Regions from separate parts of the Streptomyces sp. NPDC001796 genome, predicted to be linked through region 1. Evidence: riboswitches for the same ligand, from Rfam matches in the RefSeq annotation. Region 1 holds a riboswitch; each other region holds the start of a gene.
The links. A riboswitch is a leader RNA that binds a small molecule or an ion and turns the genes downstream of it on or off. The one in region 1 is predicted to bind thiamine pyrophosphate.
Positions count from the first base shown of each region.

Region 1 (4,810 bases):
GCGACGGAGATGTGCACATCGCGCCCGCCGAGCCGGACACCTTCGGCGATGTGCTGATCCGGCTCCAGGTGGGTGCAGACCGGGCGCTGTTCCGGTCCGGGGCGGTGCCGCTGGTCGCGTTCCTGGACCGTACGGACAAGCTGGTGCCGCTCGGTCAGGAGGGGTCCCTCGCCGACTTCGACGCGCATCTCGACGAGGCGCTGGACCGGATCCTGGCCGAGGAGCAGAGCGCGGGCTGAGGCCACGCTTCGGTGCCGTAACGGTTCCTCGGGGAGCCGTGCGGGGCGCGGTGGGTGCCGTAACGCTTCTGCGGTGCCTCCCCGCGGTTCGGGCGCCTCAGTGCCTGCGGCGCCGCCCGCGCCCACCGCGGGCCGGTGCGGCGGCCGGAGCGGCGGCCGGAACGGCGGACCGGCCGGAGCCGTCGGAGCGGTCGGCGGAGACCACCAGGGCGGCCAGTGCCGTGGTCACCGGCACCGAGGCGACCAGGCCGATCGAACCGACGAGCGTGCGCACGATCTCCTCCGCGACCAGCTCGCTGTCGGCAACGGTGACCACGCTGCTCTGCGCGATCGAGAACAGCAGCAACAGCGGCAGAGCGGCACCCGCGTACGCCAGGACGAGTGTGTTGACGACCGACGCGATGTGGTCGCGGCCGATGCGGATTCCCGCGCGGTACAGACCACGCCAGCCCATCGACGGGTTCGCTTCGTGGAGTTCCCAGACCGCCGAGGTCTGCGTCACCGTCACATCGTCGAGGACGCCGAGGGAGCCGATGATGACGCCGGCCAGCAGCAGGCCGCTCATGTCGATACCCGGGTACAGGCCGTGGATCAGGCCGGTGTTGTCGTCGGTGTTGCCGGTCAGCGCGGCCCAGCCGATGAACAGGGAGCCCAGCACACCGATCAGGGACAGGGAGATGAGCGTGCCGAGCACCGCCACCGAGGTGCGTGCCGAGAGGCCGTGGCACATGTAGAGGGCGATCAGCATGATGGCGCTGGACCCGACCACGGCCACGAGCAGGGGGTTCGAGCCCTGCAGGATCGCCGGCAGGATGAACAGGCTCAGCACCAGGAAGCTGACGGCCAGCGCGATGAGCGCCATCACACCGCGCATCCGGCCGACGACCACCACGGCGATGGCGAAGATGCCGGCCAGCAACGCCATGGGGACCTTGCGGTTCACATCCGCCACTGAGTACTGCAGGTCCCTGGGGGCGGACGGTTCGTACGCGACCACGACCTTCTCGCCCTGATGCAACTGCCGTGACTGGTCCGGCTGGACGATCTCCGTGAACGTCCGGCCCTGGTCCTTGCCCGTGTCGACGCGCACGGTCGCCTTCTTGCAGGTGCCGGTCGACTGCTGCTGGGCCGAGGAGCCCTCGGCCGTGGAAGTGTCACCGGTCGGGGTGTCACCCGAGGCGTTCACGGACTTGCAGTCCACCTCCACCACCCTGGTGACCGTGGCCTGCTGGGTCTGCCGGTCGAATCCCACGCCGGTGCGCTTGTGTGACGGCACTCCGCCGGGCCACAGCACGACCAGACCGACGACCACGGCTGCCGTGAAGGGAATGAGGATCGCGGCGATGACCCTGCGCAGGTGCAGCGACACGGGCGCCGCCGAGCCATGGCTGTGGCTGTGGCTGTGGCTGTGCGAGTGACCGTGCCCGCCGCGTGTTCCCTGCCCGTGCCCGCCGCTCGGTCCATGGCCATGTGCGTCACCCGGGCCGTGGCCGTGGGGCGGGTCGGGCGGTGGGTACGGGGGCGGATGCTGTGTCGTGGTCACCGAGGCATCATCGCAAGAAGGCGTGAGGCCCACTGTTCAGCTCGCGCAAAGAGACGCTAGCGTGGGGGGACCTTTGCACACGCGGGAGCTCGGAGCACCGGGCTGAGAGGGCGCTGACCTCCGTAGACGCGATGTTTCACGTGGAACATCGGCGGACGGAAACCGCTGCGTCGACCGCTGAACCTGTTACCGGGTAATGCCGGCGTAGGGAGTAGGTCTCATGACCAACAAGGACGTACGCACGCCTGCCTCCGTTCAGGGCGAACAGTCGCAGGAGGCTGGACAGTCCATCGGCTGGCACAAGGCGTACATCGAGGGCTCACGCCCCGACCTGCGGGTGCCGGTCCGTCGGGTGCACCTCACCAACGGGCAGTCGGTCACGCTGTACGACACCTCCGGCCCGTACACCGATCCACTGGTCCAGACCGACGTCCGCAGGGGCTTGCCCCCATTGCGGGAGAACTGGATCACCGCCCGCGGCGACACCGAGGAGTACGCGGGCCGTCCCGTCCGCCCCGAGGACGACGGCATCAAGCACACGTCGCCGCGGGGCGGACTGCGCAACCTCGACGCGGTGTTCCCGGGGCGCCCGCGTCAGCCTCGCCGCGGCCGCGACGGCAAAGCGGTGACGCAACTGGCGTACGCACGCCGTGGGGAGATCACGCCCGAGATGGAGTTCGTCGCCCTCCGGGAGAACGTGTCCCCGGAAGTGGTGCGCGAGGAGATCGCGGCAGGCCGTGCGGTCCTCCCGGCCAACGTCAACCACCCCGAGATCGAGCCGATGATCATCGGTAAGCGGTTCCTGGTGAAGGTCAACGCCAACATCGGCAACTCCGCCGTCACCTCGTCCATCGAGGAGGAGGTCGAGAAGATGACCTGGGCGACCCGCTGGGGCGCCGACACGGTCATGGATCTGTCTACCGGCCGCAACATCCACACCACGCGCGAGTGGGTGCTGCGCAACTCCCCCGTGCCGATCGGCACGGTGCCGCTCTATCAGGCCCTCGAGAAGGTCGACGGGAAGGCCGAGGAACTGACCTGGGAGATCTACAAGGACACGGTCATCGAGCAGGCCGAGCAGGGCGTGGACTACATGACGGTGCACGCGGGGGTGCGTCTGCCGTACGTACCGCTGACCGCGAACCGCAAGACCGGCATCGTCTCGCGTGGCGGCTCGATCATGGCGGCGTGGTGCCTCGCCCACCACAAGGAGTCGTTCCTGTACGAACACTTCGAAGAACTGTGCGAAATCCTCGCGGCCTACGACGTCACGTACTCGCTGGGCGACGGCCTCAGGCCCGGCTCCATCGCGGACGCCAACGACGAGGCACAGTTCGCGGAACTGCGCACGCTCGGGGAACTCGGCCGGATCGCCAGGCGTTTCAACGTACAGACCATGATCGAGGGCCCGGGACACGTCCCGATGCACAAGATCAAGGAGAACATCGACCTTCAGCAGGAGATCTGCGATGAAGCTCCGTTCTACACGCTCGGGCCGCTGACGACGGACATCGCGCCGGCGTACGACCACATCACCTCGGGCATCGGCGCCGCGATGATCGCCTGGTGGGGCACGGCCATGCTCTGCTACGTCACCCCCAAGGAGCACTTGGGCCTGCCCAACCGCGACGATGTCAAGACCGGTGTGATCACCTACAAGATCGCTGCCCATGCGGCCGACCTCGCCAAGGGCCATCCGGGTGCGCAGGCGTGGGACGACGCTCTGTCCGACGCGCGCTTCGAGTTCCGCTGGGAGGACCAGTTCAATCTGGCCCTCGACCCGGACACGGCCCGTGCCTTCCACGACGAGACCCTTCCGGCGGAGCCGGCCAAGACCGCGCACTTCTGCTCGATGTGCGGTCCGAAGTTCTGCTCGATGAAGATCTCCCAGGACATCCGCCGTGAGCACGGCGGCAACCGCGAGGAGATCGAGGAGGGCATGGCACAGAAGTCGAGGGAGTTCGCCGAGGCGGGAAACCGGGTGTACCTGCCGATCGCCGACTGATCTGGCAGTGCCCGCCGACGTCCCGTCATGCGGTGCCCACCGGCCTGCGTCGTCGCTGCGCGGGCCGGAGGGGCCGACTGACGCGGAGTGACCACGACATGGGCCCGCGCCTTTCGTGAGCGGGCCGGACGTCGGTGGGTCGGCCGGGGGCGGGGCCACTCCGGGGATGGTCCGGAGGTGGGCGCCCCCGCCTTGCGCACCTCGGTGGCGACCGGTCGCCGGCCGGGCCGGTCACTCCGGCGTGTGCTCCGGCCCGCCGAAGTCCGGGCTGGTGAAGTCGGGGCTGGTGAAGCTGGGGCGCGTACCGGCGGCCGGACCGCTGTCGGGGCTGCTGAACCCCGGACGGTCGTAGCCGAGGTGCGGGATGCGGCCGGCGGTCGCCTCCGGTGCCTTCCGGGTCATCGCGGCCGTGCCCGGGTCGCTGAGCGCCTCACGGAGGAACGGCAGGATGCCGCGCTCCAGCAGTGCCTCGTGCCAGGCATCCCTGGCCCGGGACACCTCCGTCGTCAACGTGCCCGACGCGTCCGCCCCTTGTGCCGAGGAGCTGTTGCGCAGGGCGGTGAGCAGCAGGCCGATCGCGGCGACCAGGATCGACGCCGCGGTCACCGCGCCGAAGACCCACCCGGTCGTCAGGAGCGTCCGGGCGAACGCCTGATCGGGATTGACCATCTTGAGGATGTACCCCACGAGCAGGAAGATCGCCGCTGCCGCACCCGCGAGGAAGGGGGCGAGGACCGCGATGACGGCACCGGTCCCGGCGCTCGCGGCGGCCTCTCCCACGGTGGCCGCGAGCCCCAGGGCGTCCAGGTCCGCCTCCGGGGAACCGGGGGTGCCGTCCTGGACGATCGGGGTGGACGGCGCCGGCCGGCGCAGTTCCTCGCGGACCATCACGTAGTGCTGGTACTCGGTGGCCGCCGCCGCGGTGATGAGGGCGGTGGCGTTCAGCGCCATGGTGCGCAACTGTTCGGGGTTCAGCCGCTGACCCACAGCGGACAGATCCGGGCGGTGTGGTGCGGAGCGCAG
Region 1 covers NZ_JBIAUC010000002.1:528,975-533,784, forward strand. Annotated here, with positions in the region: gene ACFYZE_RS05920 (SsgA family sporulation/cell division regulator) at 1-239, shown strand, start outside; gene ACFYZE_RS05925 (YibE/F family protein) at 337-1,782, opposite strand; TPP riboswitch at 1,854-2,010, shown strand; gene thiC (phosphomethylpyrimidine synthase ThiC) at 2,003-3,787, shown strand; gene ACFYZE_RS05935 (hypothetical protein) at 4,019-4,810, opposite strand, start outside.

Region 2 (4,810 bases), on a different contig from region 1:
TCGACCGGGTCCGGCAGCAGGGTCCGCTCGTCGGCGATGACCTCCAGCTTGACCAGATCCGTGCCGAGGGCCTCGCGCGCGAGGCGGGCGGTGAGCACGGCCTCGCCCGCGGTGAAGCAGCCCGCGGTGTTCGGCAGCACCCGGATGCCCAGCTTGTCGAGCACGGACAGGACCGAGCCGTGCACCGAGGCGTCGACGCGCCGCATCGCGACCGTCGTCAGCTCCGTGCCGGACGCCACCAGCGCCCGCTCCAGCACATCCAGGCTCGGGGCACCCCCCGTGCCCATGATCAGCCGGGACGAGTAGGTGGTCCCACCGAGGACGAAGGGATCGTCAGCCATGGGTCAGCCTCCTTGGACGGCGGTGAGGACCTCGACGCGGTCTCCCTCGCTGAGGGACGTCGACGCCCACTGCGCGCGCGGGACGACGGTTTCGTTGACGGCGGCGGCCACGCCCGAGGGGGCGGCGGTCAGGCTCCGCACCACCGCGTCGAGCGCGACACCGGGGGTGACCTCGCGGGTCTCCCCGTTGACCGAGATGTTCATACGGGCTGCTCCGTGAGTGCGGCGGCGGTGAAACGCCGGGGCGTGAAGGGGCGGGCCTCCTCGGGAAGCTCACCGGTGGTCAGCACGTGCGCCATGACGTCACCGGTGACCGGGGTGAGCAGGACACCGTTGCGGTAGTGGCCGGTGGCCAGCAGCAGGCCGTCCAGCCCGGTGGGGCCGAGCAGCGGCGCGTTGTCCGGCGAGCCCGGGCGCAGACCCGCCCGCGTCTCGGTGAGCGGCAGCTCGGTGATCCCGGGCACCAGCTCGTGCGCGTCCCGCAGCAGCTCGTACACCCCGCCCGCGGTGACCGTGGTGTCCCAGCCAAGCTCCTCGCTGGTCGCGCCGACCACCAGCTCGCCGTTCTCACGCGGCACGAGGTAGATCGCGCCACCGCGGACGACGGCGCGCACCGTACGGCTCAGGAACGGCGCGTACCGCGCGGGCACGGTCAGCCGCAGCACCTGACCCTTCACGGGGCGTACGGGCGGCAGGACGTCGTCCGGGACGCCCGCGAGCCGCCCGCTGAGGCTGCCCGCGGCGAGGACGACCTGCCCGGCGGCGAGCTCGGTGCCGTCGGCGGTCCGTACCCCGCAGGCCCGCTCCCGCACCACCGTGAGCCGCTCGGCCCACACCCGGTGGAAGACCACCCCGGCGCGTTCACAGGCCGTCACCAGGGCCGCGGCGAGGCGGCGGGGGTCGATCTGGTGGTCGCCGTCGACCCTGAGCCCCCCGCGCACGCCCGGCGCGAGCATCGGCTCCAGACGGCGGCACTCCCGCCCGCTCAGCCACTCCGACTCCAGCCCCGAGCGCTGCTGCAGGGCGTGCAGTTCGCGCAGCTCGGCGCGGTCGTCGGCGTCGAGCGCCACGGCGAGCGTGCCGCAGCGGCGGTAGCCCAGGTCCCGGCCGGTGGCCTCGGTCAGTTCTGCGGCGAAGTCCGGGTAGCGGCGCGCGGAGGCGAGATTCAGGGCGAGCAGCGTCTGCTCGCCGTGGTGCAGCTCGGTGACGGCGGCCAGCATCCCGGCGGCCACCTGCGCGGCTCCGCCGCCCGGCTCCGGATCCACCACGGCGGTGGCGAACCCCCGCTGCGCCGCCCGCCAGGCGGTCACCAGACCGATGATCCCGCCCCCGATGACGAGGACGTCCGACACGGTCGACGGATCGCTCGATGTCGACGGTTCGTCCGGTGTACGCGACATGGGCGTCCAGCCCCTCCCTTCGCCGGCATGACCCGGATCAGGTTCGTACGGTCGGAGGCCGTCCCAGCCTCCCTCTCAGCCCGGTGCGCCCGGGCTCCCGCGAGTGCTTACGGTGGCAACCCTAGCCCGTGCCGTTCGGCTCGGTAAGACAGCCTCCCGCCCGGCCCGGGGGCTGTGCAGGACGTCACTCAGCACGCCCCCTGACTGACAATTCGTCAGTTGTCTATGGTGATCAGGTGAGCGAGCAGACGCAGGCACGGGGTGGTACGGCGCGGCGCGTCGTCGTCGTGGGCGCGGGCATGGCCGGGGTGCAGACCGCGGTCGCCCTGCGGGAACAGGGCTTCACCGGCGGCGTGACGCTGATCGGCGCGGAGCCGCACCAGCCGTACGACAGGCCGCCGCTGTCCAAGGCCGTGCTGCTCGGCAAGGCCGAGGGCTCCGCCTTCGACGTCGACTTCGAGGCGCTGGACATTGGGCTCGAACTGGGTCGCGAAGCGACCGGCCTGCGCCCCGGGGACCACGAGCTGGACACCGAGCGGGGCCCCGTCCCGTACGACGTCCTGGTCATCGCGACCGGGGCGGAGCCGATCCGGCTGCCGGGCGCGGAGGGCGTCCCCGGGGTGCATCTGCTGCGCACCCTGGACGACGCCGAGCGGCTGCGGCCGGTGCTCGCCCGTCAGCACGACATCGTGGTCGTCGGCGCCGGCTGGATCGGCGCCGAGTTCGCCACCGCCGCGCGCGAGGCGGGCTGCGCGGTGACCGTGGTGGAGGCCGCGGACCGGCCGCTCGCGGGGGCGCTGCCCGCGGAGGTGGCGGTGCCGATGACGGCCTGGTACGCGGACAGCGGTGCCGAGCTGCGCACACAAGCGCGCGTGGACCGCATCGAGCCGGGCGCGGTCGTGCTGGACGACGGCTCCCGGGTGCCGGCCGGGGCGGTGGTGGTGGGCATCGGAGCCCGGCCCGCCACCGCCTGGCTCGCCGGGTCCGGGATCGAGCTGGGCGTGCACGGCGAGGTGCTGGCCGACGACCATCTGCGCACCTCGGTGCCGGACGTGTACGCGGTCGGTGACTGCGCGTCCTTCCCGTCGGGCCGCTACGAGGAGCGCCTGCTCGTCCACCACTGGGACAACGCCCTCCAGGGTCCGCGCACGGTGGCCGCGAACATCATCGGCCAGACACCGGTGGCGTACGACCCGGTGCCGTATTTCTGGTCGGAGCAGTTCGGCCGGTTCGTCCAGTACGTGGGCCACCACGCGTCCGCCGACACGACGGTGTGGCGCGGCGATCCCGAGGGCGCGGCCTGGACGGTCTGCTGGCTGCGCGAGGGCCGCCTGGTGGCCCTGCTGGCCGTGGGCCGCCCCCGGGACCTGGCGCAGGGCCGCCGCCTGATCGAGTCGGGCACCCCCATGGACCCCGCACTGCTGTCGGACCCGTCCCGCCCGCTCAAGGAGGCCACGGCGTAGGGCGCAACCACCCTCTCCGCCTAACCCCGCCGGAGGCGCTCCGCTTCCGACTGTCAGTGCGGGATGGCACGCTTGATCCCGTGACCGAGATTGACGCAAAGATCGATGCTCTCGTCCCCGCCTGGCTCACCCTGCCCGACATCGCCGAAGCCCTCGGCGTGGAGGTGACCCGCGTGCGGCAGCTGGTCAAGGAGGGCCAGCTCATCGCCGTCCGCCGAGGCGAGAACAAGGCGCTGCACGTCCCCGCCGCCTTCATCGACGGGGACAAGGTGGTCAAGGGCCTGTCAGGCACCCTGACCCTGCTGCGGGACGACGGCTTCACGGTCGAAGAGATGATCGAGTGGCTCTTCACCCCCGACCCGACTCTGCCCGGCACCCCCGCGCAGGCTCTCAGCGAGAATCGCGGCACGGAGGTGAAGCGCCGCGCACAGGCGCTCGCCGTCTGATCGATCCGGCCTGATCGGACCGGACCCGACCGGAGCTGACCCGATCGGACCTGTTCCGGTCCGATCAGGCCGACACACAAGAAAAACCGTCCGAGGTACGGGCCGCGGGCCAGGGACACGCCCCGCCCCGGCCGACCGCGCCCCGCCGCGGCCCGTACGCCACCGACAACGGGGGGAACACCACCGTGCCCGACACCACCCGCACCGCCCGGCTCGCCGACGCCCGCGTCTATCTGTGCACGGACGCACGCAAGCGCCAGGGCGACCTCGCCGAGTTCCTCGACGCGGTCCTCGCCGGCGGCGTCGACATCGTGCAGCTGCGCGAGAAGGGCATGGAGGCCGCCGAGGAGCTGGAGCACCTCCAGGTCTTCGCCGAGGCCTGTGCCCGCCACGGCAAGCTCCTCGCGGTGAACGACCGCGCGGACGTCGCCCACGCCGCCCGCTCCGACGTCCTGCACCTCGGCCAGGGCGACCTCCCCGTCCCCGCGGCCCGCGCCGTCCTCGGCGACGACATCCTCATAGGCCGCTCCACCCACTCCGAGGCGGAGGCCGAGGCCGCCGCCGTCCAGGAGGGTGTGGACTACTTCTGCACCGGCCCCTGCTGGCCCACCCCCACCAAACCCGGCCGCCCCGCCCCGGGCCTCGGCCTGGTCCGTCACACCGCCGCGCTCGGCACCGGCCGCCCCTGGTTCGCCATCGGCGGCATCGACCTCGGCAACCTGGATCAGGTCCTCGAGGCCGGCGCCCGCCGCGTGGTGGTCGTCCGCGCGATCACGGAGGCGGACGACCCGGGCGCGGCGGCGGCCGAGTTCGCCAAGCGGCTGCGCGCCGCGTAGGAGCGCCCGGAGGCCGGTACTGCCCCGCGGTGTCCGATGGGTGGACAACAAGTCGACAATTCGGGCAAATCCCAGGCGTCCGGTTGGGGGACCGCCGAGCCCTGGCTAACCTGCGACTATGGCCCTCGGAACCGCATCCACGAGGACAGATCGCGCACGGACCGTGCGCGACATCCTCGCCACCGGCAAGACGACGTACTCCTTCGAGTTCTCGGCGCCGAAGACCCCCAAGGGCCAGCGGAACCTGTGGAGCGCGCTCCGAAGGGTCGAGGCGGTCGCCCCCGACTTCGTCTCCGTCACGTACGGCGCCGGCGGTTCCACCCG
Region 2 covers NZ_JBIAUC010000001.1:620,927-625,736, forward strand. Annotated here, with positions in the region: gene ACFYZE_RS02760 (thiazole synthase) at 1-341, opposite strand, end outside; gene thiS (sulfur carrier protein ThiS) at 345-545, opposite strand; gene thiO (glycine oxidase ThiO) at 542-1,741, opposite strand; TPP riboswitch at 1,739-1,852, opposite strand; gene ACFYZE_RS02775 (NAD(P)/FAD-dependent oxidoreductase) at 1,978-3,204, shown strand; gene ACFYZE_RS02780 (Rv2175c family DNA-binding protein) at 3,285-3,650, shown strand; gene thiE (thiamine phosphate synthase) at 3,836-4,486, shown strand; gene metF (methylenetetrahydrofolate reductase [NAD(P)H]) at 4,605-4,810, shown strand, end outside.
Region 2: another riboswitch for thiamine pyrophosphate. It lies ahead of thiO (glycine oxidase ThiO); the one in region 1 lies ahead of thiC (phosphomethylpyrimidine synthase ThiC).

Region 3 (4,810 bases), on a different contig from region 1:
CGGGCGAGCAGCCGCGCCACGGCCACCGGCAGCGTCGGGTTGTCGGGCCGCGCGATGAACACGGTCGCCCCGAACTCGCCCAGCGACACGGCGAACGCGAACCCGGCGGCGATCAGCAACGCCCGCCGTACGATCGGCAGATCGACCTCGCGCCACACCCGCCACGGCGACGCCCCGAGCACGGCGGCCGCCTCCCGCAGCCGTTCGTCCACGGCCCGCAGCACCGGCAGCATGGTGCGCACGACGAAGGGTGCGCCCACCAGCGCCTGCGCGAGCGGCACCAGGATCCAGGAGCCGCGCAGGTCCAGCGGCGGCTTGTCGAGCGCGATGAGGAAGCCGAAGCCGACGGTCACCGCGGACACGCCGAGCGGCAGCATCAGCAGCGCGTCGAAGCCCCGTACGAGCCGGCCGGCGTCCCTGCGGGCGAGGGCCGCGGCGGCGAGCGATCCGATCAGTACCGCGATGAGGGTGGCCGCGACGGCGTACTGGAGGGAGTTCACAATGGCGTCGACGGGCGGGACGAGGAAGGTGCTGTCATCGGTGCGGGTCAGTGCCTTGTAGTAGGCGAACCCGGGCGCGTCGAGCGAGCGCTGGACGAGGACGGCGAGCGGCAGGACGAGCAGGAGGGCGATGGTCGCGAGGACCGCGCCGAGCAGCGCCCACTGTGCGGTCCCGCGCGGCCTGCGCGCCGTGCGCGACGGGTCGACCAGCTTCAGCGCGCTCTCCCGGCGGCGCACCGTCCAGGAGTGCACCCCGAGGATCGCGCACACCGCGGCGAACTGGACGATCGTCAGCACGGCGGCGGTGGACAGGTCGAAGATCTCCGAGGTCTGCCGGTAGATCTCCACCTCGAGAGTGGAGAAGGTGGGGCCGCCGAGGATCTGCACCACGCCGAAGGAGGTGAAGGTGAACAGGAACACCATCAGCGCGGCGGCGGCCACCGCCGGCGCGAGCGCGGGCAGCGTCACCGTCCGCCAGGCCGTGAGCCGGGAGGCGCCGAGCACGCGCGCGGCCTCCTCCTGGCGGGGGTCGAGCTGCGCCCACAGTCCGCCGACCGTGCGGACGACGACGGCGTAGTTGAAGAAGACGTGGGCGAGCAGGATGGCCCACACGGTGGTGTCGAGCCGTACGCCCCACAGGTCGTCGAGGAGTCCGCCACGCCCTACCAGCGCCAGGAATGCGGTGCCGACGACCACCGTGGGCAGCACGAACGGGACGGTGACGACGGCGCGCAGCAGCTGCCTGCCCGGGAAGTCGTAGCGCGCGAAGACATACGCGCCGGGCAGCGCGATCAGCAGGGTGAGGGCGGTCGAGGCCAGCGCCTGCCAGGTCGTGAACCACAGCACGTGCCGGATGTCCGGCTGCGCGAGCACATCCACGACGCGCCCGAACCGCCACACCCCGTCCGCCTTCAGACCGCGTGCGACGATCGCGGCGACGGGGTAGGCGAAGAAGACCGCGAAGAACGCGACGGGCAGGGCCATCAGCCCCAGCCGCGTCGCGTCACCCCGCCTGCGTGGGGTCACTTCAGTACGAGCGACGTCCACGACTTGACCCACTGGTCACGGTTGGCGGCGATCTTCGTGGGGGCCATGGTCTCGGGGTCCTTGGCCGCGGGCCCGTACTCGGTGAACTCCGCGGGCACCTTCGCTCCCCCGACCACCGGGTAGACGAACATGTTGAGCGGCATGTCCTCCTGGAACCTCCTGCTGATCAGGAAGTCGAGGAACGCCTTGCCGCCCTTGGTGTTGTGCGCGTTGCTCAGCAGACCGGCGAACTCGATCTGGCGGAAGCAGGTGCCGGTGGCGACACCGGTCGGCGCGGTCTTGGGCCGGGGGTCGGCGTAGACGACCTCGGCGGGCGGCGAGGAGGCGTAGGAGACGACGAGCGGCCGGTCGCCCTTGGCCTTCTTTCCGCCGGCGGAGCCGGAGAACTCCTCGTTGTAGGCCTGCTCCCAGCCGTCGACCACCTTCACGCCGTTGGCCTTGAGCTTCTTCCAGTAGTCCGGCCACCCCCCGTCGCCGTACTTCGCGGCGGTGCCCAGCAGGAAGCCGAGGCCGGGTGAGGAGGTGGCGGCGTTCTCGGTGACGAGGAGGTTCTTGTACTCGGGCTTGACGAGGTCGTCGAAGGAGGCCGGCGGGGTCAGCTTGTGGTCGGCGAAGTACTTCTTGTCGTAGTTGACGCAGATGTCGCCGTAGTCGATGGGTGTGACCCGGTGCTTGTCCCCGTCCAGCCGGTACGGGGCACCGACCTGGTCGAGGCCCTTGGCCTCGTACGGCTGGAAAAGGCCGTTGTCCAGCGCCCTGGACAGCAGGGTGTTGTCGACGCCGAAGAAGACGTCGCCCTGCGGGTTGTCCTTGGTGAGGATCGCCTTGTTGACGGCCTGGCCCGCGTCGCCGTCCTTGAGGACCTTGACGGTGTAGCCGGACTCCTTCTCGAACGCCGCGATGACGCTCTTCGAGGCGGCCCACGAGTCGTGGCTGACGAGGGTCACGGTCTTGGAGTCGCCGCTGCCGTTCCCACTTCCGGAACCGGACGACCCGCACGCGGACAGCGTGACCATGCCCAGCCCGACGGCCACGGCCGCCCACTGCTTACCGGTGATGCTCAACTGGATTCCTCCTGGGGGTGACCAGGAAGAGACGCGGCCCTGCCCCGGACCTCCGAGGGTCCGGGGGCAGGGCGCAACAGCTCGAGTGAAGACCGAACTCCCTACCCAGAATGACCTGGGCGAGGTTCAGAGGGTCTGCGGTCGCTACCGCACTCTCAGCGCTGTGGCGCTCCCCTGTCGGAATATGAAGATGTACGTACTGACGGACCAGCCCTCAGACTACCGCTCGGTGGCGGCGAGCTGACCGCACGCCCCGTCGATCTCCTGACCCCGGGTGTCCCGGATCGTCACCGGCACACCGTGGGCGGCGATCGCCTCGACGAACGCCTTCTCGTCCTCGGGGCGGGAGGCGGTCCACTTGGAGCCGGGCGTCGGGTTCAGCGGGATCAGGTTGACGTGCACGGGCTTGCCCTTGAGCAGCCGGCCCAGCAGATCACCGCGCCAGGCCTGGTCGTTGATGTCCCGGATGAGGGCGTACTCGATGGACAGCCGGCGTCCGGACTTCTCGACGTAGTCGAACCCGGCGTCGAGGACCTCGCGCACCTTCCACCGCGTGTTGACGGGGACGAGGGTGTCGCGCAGCTCGTCGTCCGGGGCGTGCAGGGAGATGGCGAGACGGCACTTGAAGCCCTCGTCGGCGAACCGGTGGATGGCCGGCACCAGTCCCACGGTGGAGACGGTGATGCCGCGCTGCGAGAGGCCGAGCCCGTCCGGCGCGGGATCGGTGAGGGCCCGGATCGCACCCACGACGCGCTTGTAGTTGGCGAGGGGCTCGCCCATGCCCATGAAGACGATGTTGGACAGCCGCGCCGGGCCGCCGGGAATCTCGCCGTCGCGCAGCGCCCGCATGCCGTCCACGATCTGGTGCACGATCTCGGCGGTCGACAGGTTGCGGTCCAGGCCCGCCTGGCCGGTGGCGCAGAACGGGCAGTTCATGCCGCAACCCGCCTGCGAGCTGATGCACATGGTGACCCGGTCGGGGTAGCGCATCAGCACGGACTCGACGAGCGTGCCGTCGAACAGCCGCCACAGCGTCTTACGGGTGGTGCCCTGGTCCGTCGCCAGATGCCGGACGACCGTCATCAGCTCCGGGAGCAGCGCCTCCCGGAGCTTGCCACGGGAGGGCGCGGGAATGTCGGTCCACTGCTCCGGGTCGTGCGCGAACCGCGCGAAGTAGTGCTGCGAGAGCTGCTTGGCGCGGAACGGCTTCTCGCCGACCGCGACGACCGCCTCCTTGCGCTCGGCGGGCGAGAGATCAGCGAGATGCCGCGGCGGCGTCTTGGCTCCGCGCGGCGCGACGAAAGTGAGTTCTCCGGGCTTGGGCATGGTCCTCCCAGTGTCTCAGATCCACTGGAATGGCCCGCGGCCGAGGATTCACCGGGCCGCGAAGTCCGGTTCGGTCCCCCGTCGGCGCAGCCCGCGTGCTCCGTCAGGCGGTGGCGGTGGCGCGGATGGCCGCGATGTCGAACTGGAGGCGGACCTTCTCGCTCACCATGGCGCCGCCCTCGGCCAGCCTGGCGTTGTAGGTCAGGCCCCAGTCGGAACGGTTGATCGTGGTGGTGCCGTCGAAACCGACGCGCTCGTAACCGAACGGGTCCGTCACATGGCCGATGTAGGTGAGTTCCAGGTCGACGGGACGGGTGGTGTCCTTGATGGTGAGGTCACCTGTCATGCGGTAGACGTCCTCGCCCACGAGGCGCACAGCGGTGCTGGTGAAGATCATCCGTGGATAGGTCGCGGAGTCCAGGAAGTCGCGGCCGACCAGGTGCGCGTCGCGCTGCTCGACACCGGTGTCGACGCTGGCGGTGAACAGCGCTATGTCGGCACGGGAGCGGGCCGGGTCGCGGCCGTCGAAGTAGAGGCGGCTGTCGTACTGCGTGAAGGCGCCGCGCACCGTCGTCACCATGGCGTGCCGCACGGAGAACCCGATCCTGCTGTGCGCGGGGTCGATCATCCACTCGCCGGTGAGCGCCTGCAGAGCGGGATCAGGCAGAACGCCGACACCGCTGTGCGCCGGGGCGGCGGGCCTCGACGGGGCACCGGGGGCCACGGCTGCGGCGGGAGCCGTCGCGCGTCGGAGTGGAGAGCTGCGGCCGAAAAGATTCATGAAGCATGTAGTTATGTCAGGGCGACCGCGCCCGCAAGGCCTGGTCAGAAAACCCGACCCTTCATCGGCAGACCTTCACAGGTGAGCGCATC
Region 3 covers NZ_JBIAUC010000014.1:45,697-50,506, reverse strand. Annotated here, with positions in the region: gene ACFYZE_RS25340 (ABC transporter permease) at 1-1,547, opposite strand, end outside; gene ACFYZE_RS25335 (thiamine ABC transporter substrate binding subunit) at 1,523-2,563, opposite strand; TPP riboswitch at 2,692-2,797, opposite strand; gene rlmN (23S rRNA (adenine(2503)-C(2))-methyltransferase RlmN) at 2,831-3,937, opposite strand; gene ACFYZE_RS25325 (YceI family protein) at 4,041-4,718, opposite strand.
Region 3: another riboswitch for thiamine pyrophosphate. It lies ahead of ACFYZE_RS25335 (thiamine ABC transporter substrate binding subunit); the one in region 1 lies ahead of thiC (phosphomethylpyrimidine synthase ThiC).

Region 4 (4,810 bases), on a different contig from region 1:
GCCCGGCCGCGCCGAACGCGAGCAGATTGGTGAGATTGGAGACCGGCAGCAGCAGCGAGGCGGTGTTCGACAGATGGGTGCAGGCGTACAGATGCGGCTTCGGGCGGGCGCCCATGCGGGCCGCGGTGGCGAACACGACGGGGGTGAGCAGCACGACGGTGGCGTCCAGGCTGAGCACCGCGGTGATCACCGAGGCGAGCGCGAACACCGCGGTCAGCAGCCGCCCGGGACGACCCGCCGCCCAGCGCGCCATCCACGCGCCGCAGGCCTGGAACAGCCCCTCGACGTCACAGAAGTGGGCCAGCACCAGCACGGCCGCCAGGAAGCCGACCACCGGGCCCAGGCGCTCGGCCTCGGCCCGCGCGTGATCCAGGGAGATGGCGCCGGTCAGGATGGCGATCCCGGCGGCCGGAACCGCCCAGACGGCCTCCGGCAGTTTGAAGGGACGCACCACCGCGCCGGCCAGGACGGCGACGAGGAGCACGACGGAGAGAGCCTCGGCGAGCGGGGTGTTCAGGGTTCGGTCCTTCCGCGAAAGGATCGGCGGTGCCCGTCCATCACACCAGATCCGTCTGTGACGCCTTTCCCCGAGGCACCCTCATGACGGCGGGTTCCCTTCCCCGGCCACCGTCACGTGCCCGCACGCAGCCTCCAGCCGTGGTCCACCGGTCCGATGCCGGCGCCGAGCGCGAAGCCCGCGGCGATCGCCTCCGTGACGTACGCCTTGGCCTGCCGCACCGCCTCCGGCACCGTGAGGCCCCGCGCGAGACCGACCGCGACGGCCGAGGCGAGGGTGCAGCCCGTGCCGTGGGTGTGGCGGTTGTCGTGGCGCGGAGCGCGCAGCCAGTGCTCCTGCCGGCCGTCCGTGAGCAGGTCGGCGGCCTCGCCGGGCAGATGCCCGCCCTTCACGAGCACCCACCGGGGCCCGTACGACAGCAGGCGGTCGGCCGCGCGGCGCATGCCCGCCTCGTCGGTCACCGTGAGGCCGGTCAGCTCCGCGACCTCGTCCAGGTTCGGCGTGGTCACCGTGGCGAGCGGCAGCAGCCTGGTCCGTACCGCGTCCAGGGCGTCGTCGGCGAGCAGCCGGTCGCCGTGTTTGGAGACGCTCACCGGGTCCACCACGACCGGTGCCGGAACGTCCGTGAGCAGGTCGGCCACCGCCGTGACCAGCGCGGGCGAGGCGAGCATGCCCGTCTTGACCGCCTGTACGCCGATGTCGTCGACGACACTGCGGTACTGGGCGCGCACCGCCTCCACGGGCAGCTCCCACGCCCCCTGCACTCCCACGGAGTTCTGCGCCGTGACCGCGGTGATCACGCTCATCCCGTGGGCGCCGAGCGCCAGCATGGTCTTCAGGTCGGCCTGGATCCCGGCGCCGCCGCCGGAGTCGGAGCCGGCGATGGTCAGGACGCGGGGCGGCGCGGTCATGCGCGGCCCTCCTCTCGGACGCGCACGCGAATCTCCTCTCGGACGCGCAGCGGGGCATACAGCGCGAGGGCCACCAGGAACGCCACGTAGTACGAGACGTCGGCGCCGTGCAGCGCGTGGGCGGCCGGACCCACGTACAGGCCGGTGTCCATGAACGGCACCGCCGCGGCGAAGGCGCCGACGAACGCCAGCAGCGGCGGCCACACCGAGCGCGGCCGCGCGGTCCCGGCGGCGAGGTCGACCGCGGTGCCGCGCCGTGCGAGCCAGTCGACGACCACGATGGCCACGAACCCCGGGATCCAGTAGCTCACGAACAACAGCACGTTCTGGAAGCGGGCGGTGGTGTTCGCCGCGTGCATCCACAGCACCAGCGGGAAGCCCAGCACCACCGCGAGGGCGGCCGCCACCGGACGCGGCAGGCGCACCCCGACGGTCTGCAGCGCCAAGGAGCCGCTGTAGTCGTTCATCGCGTTGCTGGCGAGCGCCGCGAGCGCGACGGCCAGCAGTCCGAAGGCGCCGGCCGCGCCCCCGCCCAGTACATGGTCCACGCCCGCGGCCGTCTGGTCGGTCAGGACCGAGGCGCCCCACAGCCCGAGGACCTGCACGGCGACGAAGGACACCACGAGGCCGAGCAGCGTGCACCAGAACATCCGGGGGCGTGACGTGCCGCGCGGCAGATAGCGGCTGAAGTCGCTGGCGTACGGCGCCCAGGACAGCGAAAGGCTGAGCGCGATGGTGCTGGTCAGCACGAAGGCGCCCGCCCGGTCCGCGCCGTGCGCGGTGCCCGTCCAGGCGGGGTGCACGCTGCCCGCCATGCGCAGGGCGATCAGCGCGAAGGCGGCCGCCAGCACGAACGTCATGACGAGCTGCAGCCGGTGGATCGCCTCGTATCCGAGGACCCCGAGGGCCCCTTGCGCCAGCATCACCACAAGGACGCCCAGCCAGAACGGCCAGCCGGCGAGCCGCGCCAGCGCATCACCGCCGAACAGCCCGATCAGCGCGTCCCAGGCGATCGAGGACAGCCACTGCAGCACCCCGGGCAGCACCACCGCTCGCCCGAACGCCAGCCGGGCGAGCGGCAGCTGGCCGGCTCCGGTACGGCTGCCCCAGGTGCTCAGATAGGCGGTGGGCACCGCGCCCAGCACCGTGCCGAGGACGGCGGCGGCGAGCGCGGTGGTGAAGTCCAGGCCGAGCGCGATGCCGATGGTCCCGGTGAACACGCCGGTCATGGTCAGATTGGGGGCGAACCACACGGTGAACAGCCGGCCTGCCCCGCCGTAACGATTCGTCTCGGGGACCGGCTCGATGCCGTGACCCTCGACCCTGAGGTCGCCGGGAGCGGTGGGCATCCGCCCGTCGAAGACGGTGCTCCGGCCGCCTGTGGGCAGCCCGTCCGAGACATGCGCCGATGGCATGAAAGACATCCCTCCGCCAGTACGAACTGGTTCAGGTTCGACGGGTGTGATCTCAGCCCCCAGAGGGGGCACCCCGTGTCCGGTACGGCGGCAAGACTAACCCGGGGACGGGAATCAGCCATACGCGAGGGCCGCTGCCAGGTCGGTCGGCGGCCCTCGACGAGTCGCCGTGGCGCGTCAGCGCCGGGTGTAGATGAAGCCGATCTTGTCGACCTCGCCGCCGGAACGCCCGTGGAACCCGGCGATCTGCCAGCCGGAGGGCGCCGTACGGGTCACGCAGTCGGAGGTCGTGGTGCCGCCCGCCAGGCTGCGGCCGAGGTTGGTCGTGAACTTCGCGGAGAAGATCCTCGTGTGGCCGTCGTACCGGCCCTCGCAGAGCTGCACGCTCGTCACGTACTCGCCGCTGCCCAGCGTCAGCGAGGACGCGGTACCGCCCGTGCCGCCGTGGGCGAGCGTGGTGCCGCCTGCCAGCGTCACGCCGACCTGGTCGACACGGGAGCCGCTGCGCAGCGAGATGCCGGTCGCCCGGGCGCCGGCCGGGACGCTGTCGAGGTCGTTGTAGTAGTCGCCGTGCGGCCCGCCGAACTGGTCGCCGAGCTGGAAGGCGGAGTTGCGCGTCCAGCTGAACGCCGCGGTGATCGGGTCGTGGTCGGAGAGCATCTTGCCGTCGTCGGTGAGGAACTTGGCGTGCTCGTTGTTGTACGCCGTGGCGCCCAGCGAGACCAGCTTGCTGCCCCGGTAGAGGATCTTGTCGACGACCTCGCAGCTGTTGGTGACCGCGTTCTCGTCGCAGAGCAGCGGGTCGCTGCCCTTGGCGGGCGGGGTGCCGCCGCGCACCAGCTTGACCCAGGCGTCGGTGAGGCCGTTCGCGGCGGCGAACTCGGCGATCGTGTCGCCGGAACGCGTGTAACGGGTGTTGGTGTCGCCCATGACGACGACGGCGTTGCCCGCGGAGTGGGTCTTGATGAAGTCCGTCAGCTGCTTGAGGTTGTCCGCCCGTGCGGTGAGGTCGCCGTCGTTCGTCCCGGCGTTGGTGTGCAGGTTGTAGAAGTCGACGTAGACGCCCTCGGCCAGGCGTTCCCGCATGAACGTGAAGCCCTTGGGGGTGAGGCAGTCGCCCGAGTCGTACTGGCAGGAGTTCCAGTGGACGCGCTCGAAGTCGTCGGTGTCGTACGGGATTCCGGACAGCGTGTTGAGTCCGCTGCCGACGCCGGCGCCGCCGCTGGTGGGCGTGCGGTACGGGTGGGAGTCCGCGGCGTACAGGTACGCGTGGTAGTTGAAGTCCTCCTGGACCTGGACGATGTCGTACGGGCCGAGGCGTGAGCCGATCGTCGTGGTGCTCGACTGGCGCGGTGTCGGGGCGCTGGAGATGCCTTCGGGGAGACCGGCGACGTTGTAGCTGAGCACGTTGAACGTGCCCGAGTCGGCCGCCGCGGCGGTGGGCGCGGTGACCGTGAGTCCGCCGACCGCGGCGGTGGCCGCCGCGAGGGCGGCGAGGAGTCTGCGCATGGGGAACGGCTCCTGGGGGTGACGGAAGGGAGTGTTGCGCGCATGTCAAAAAGTAGCGGGCGGGCCTGTGAGGGAATGCGCTTTCTCCGCTTCCGCTGAAGATTTCACCTGCCGGTCGCCGCGGTGTCGGTGACGCCGAGGCCCCGCTGTCCGGTGCGGGAAGGCCCGCGGCGGGCCCTGCCGGGGCAACTCGTCCTGCGCCCGCTGGGCGGCCACCCCGAGCCCGCCCTCACGCCGCGTGCTCCCGCACCTCCTCCGCCAGCTTCTTGTCGATTGCGGCGCGCACCAACGCCGCCGCGAGCACCGCCGGTTCGGTGTCCTTCGCCAGCTTCACCAGCTTCTCCGGGTCCTTCGGCAGCCCCAGCCGCTCTGCCCCCGACAGTGCCTTCGCGTCCAGGTAGGGAGCCACCTCGGGCCACACGCGCTGCACCTCGCGCAGAAAGATGTCCGCGCCGGCC
Region 4 covers NZ_JBIAUC010000003.1:343,020-347,829, forward strand. Annotated here, with positions in the region: gene ACFYZE_RS08240 (arsenic transporter) at 1-517, opposite strand, end outside; gene thiD (bifunctional hydroxymethylpyrimidine kinase/phosphomethylpyrimidine kinase) at 631-1,428, opposite strand; gene ACFYZE_RS08250 (purine-cytosine permease family protein) at 1,425-2,843, opposite strand; TPP riboswitch at 2,835-2,929, opposite strand; gene ACFYZE_RS08255 (jacalin-like lectin) at 3,021-4,352, opposite strand; gene ACFYZE_RS08260 (endonuclease) at 4,582-4,810, opposite strand, start outside.
Region 4: another riboswitch for thiamine pyrophosphate. It lies ahead of ACFYZE_RS08250 (purine-cytosine permease family protein); the one in region 1 lies ahead of thiC (phosphomethylpyrimidine synthase ThiC).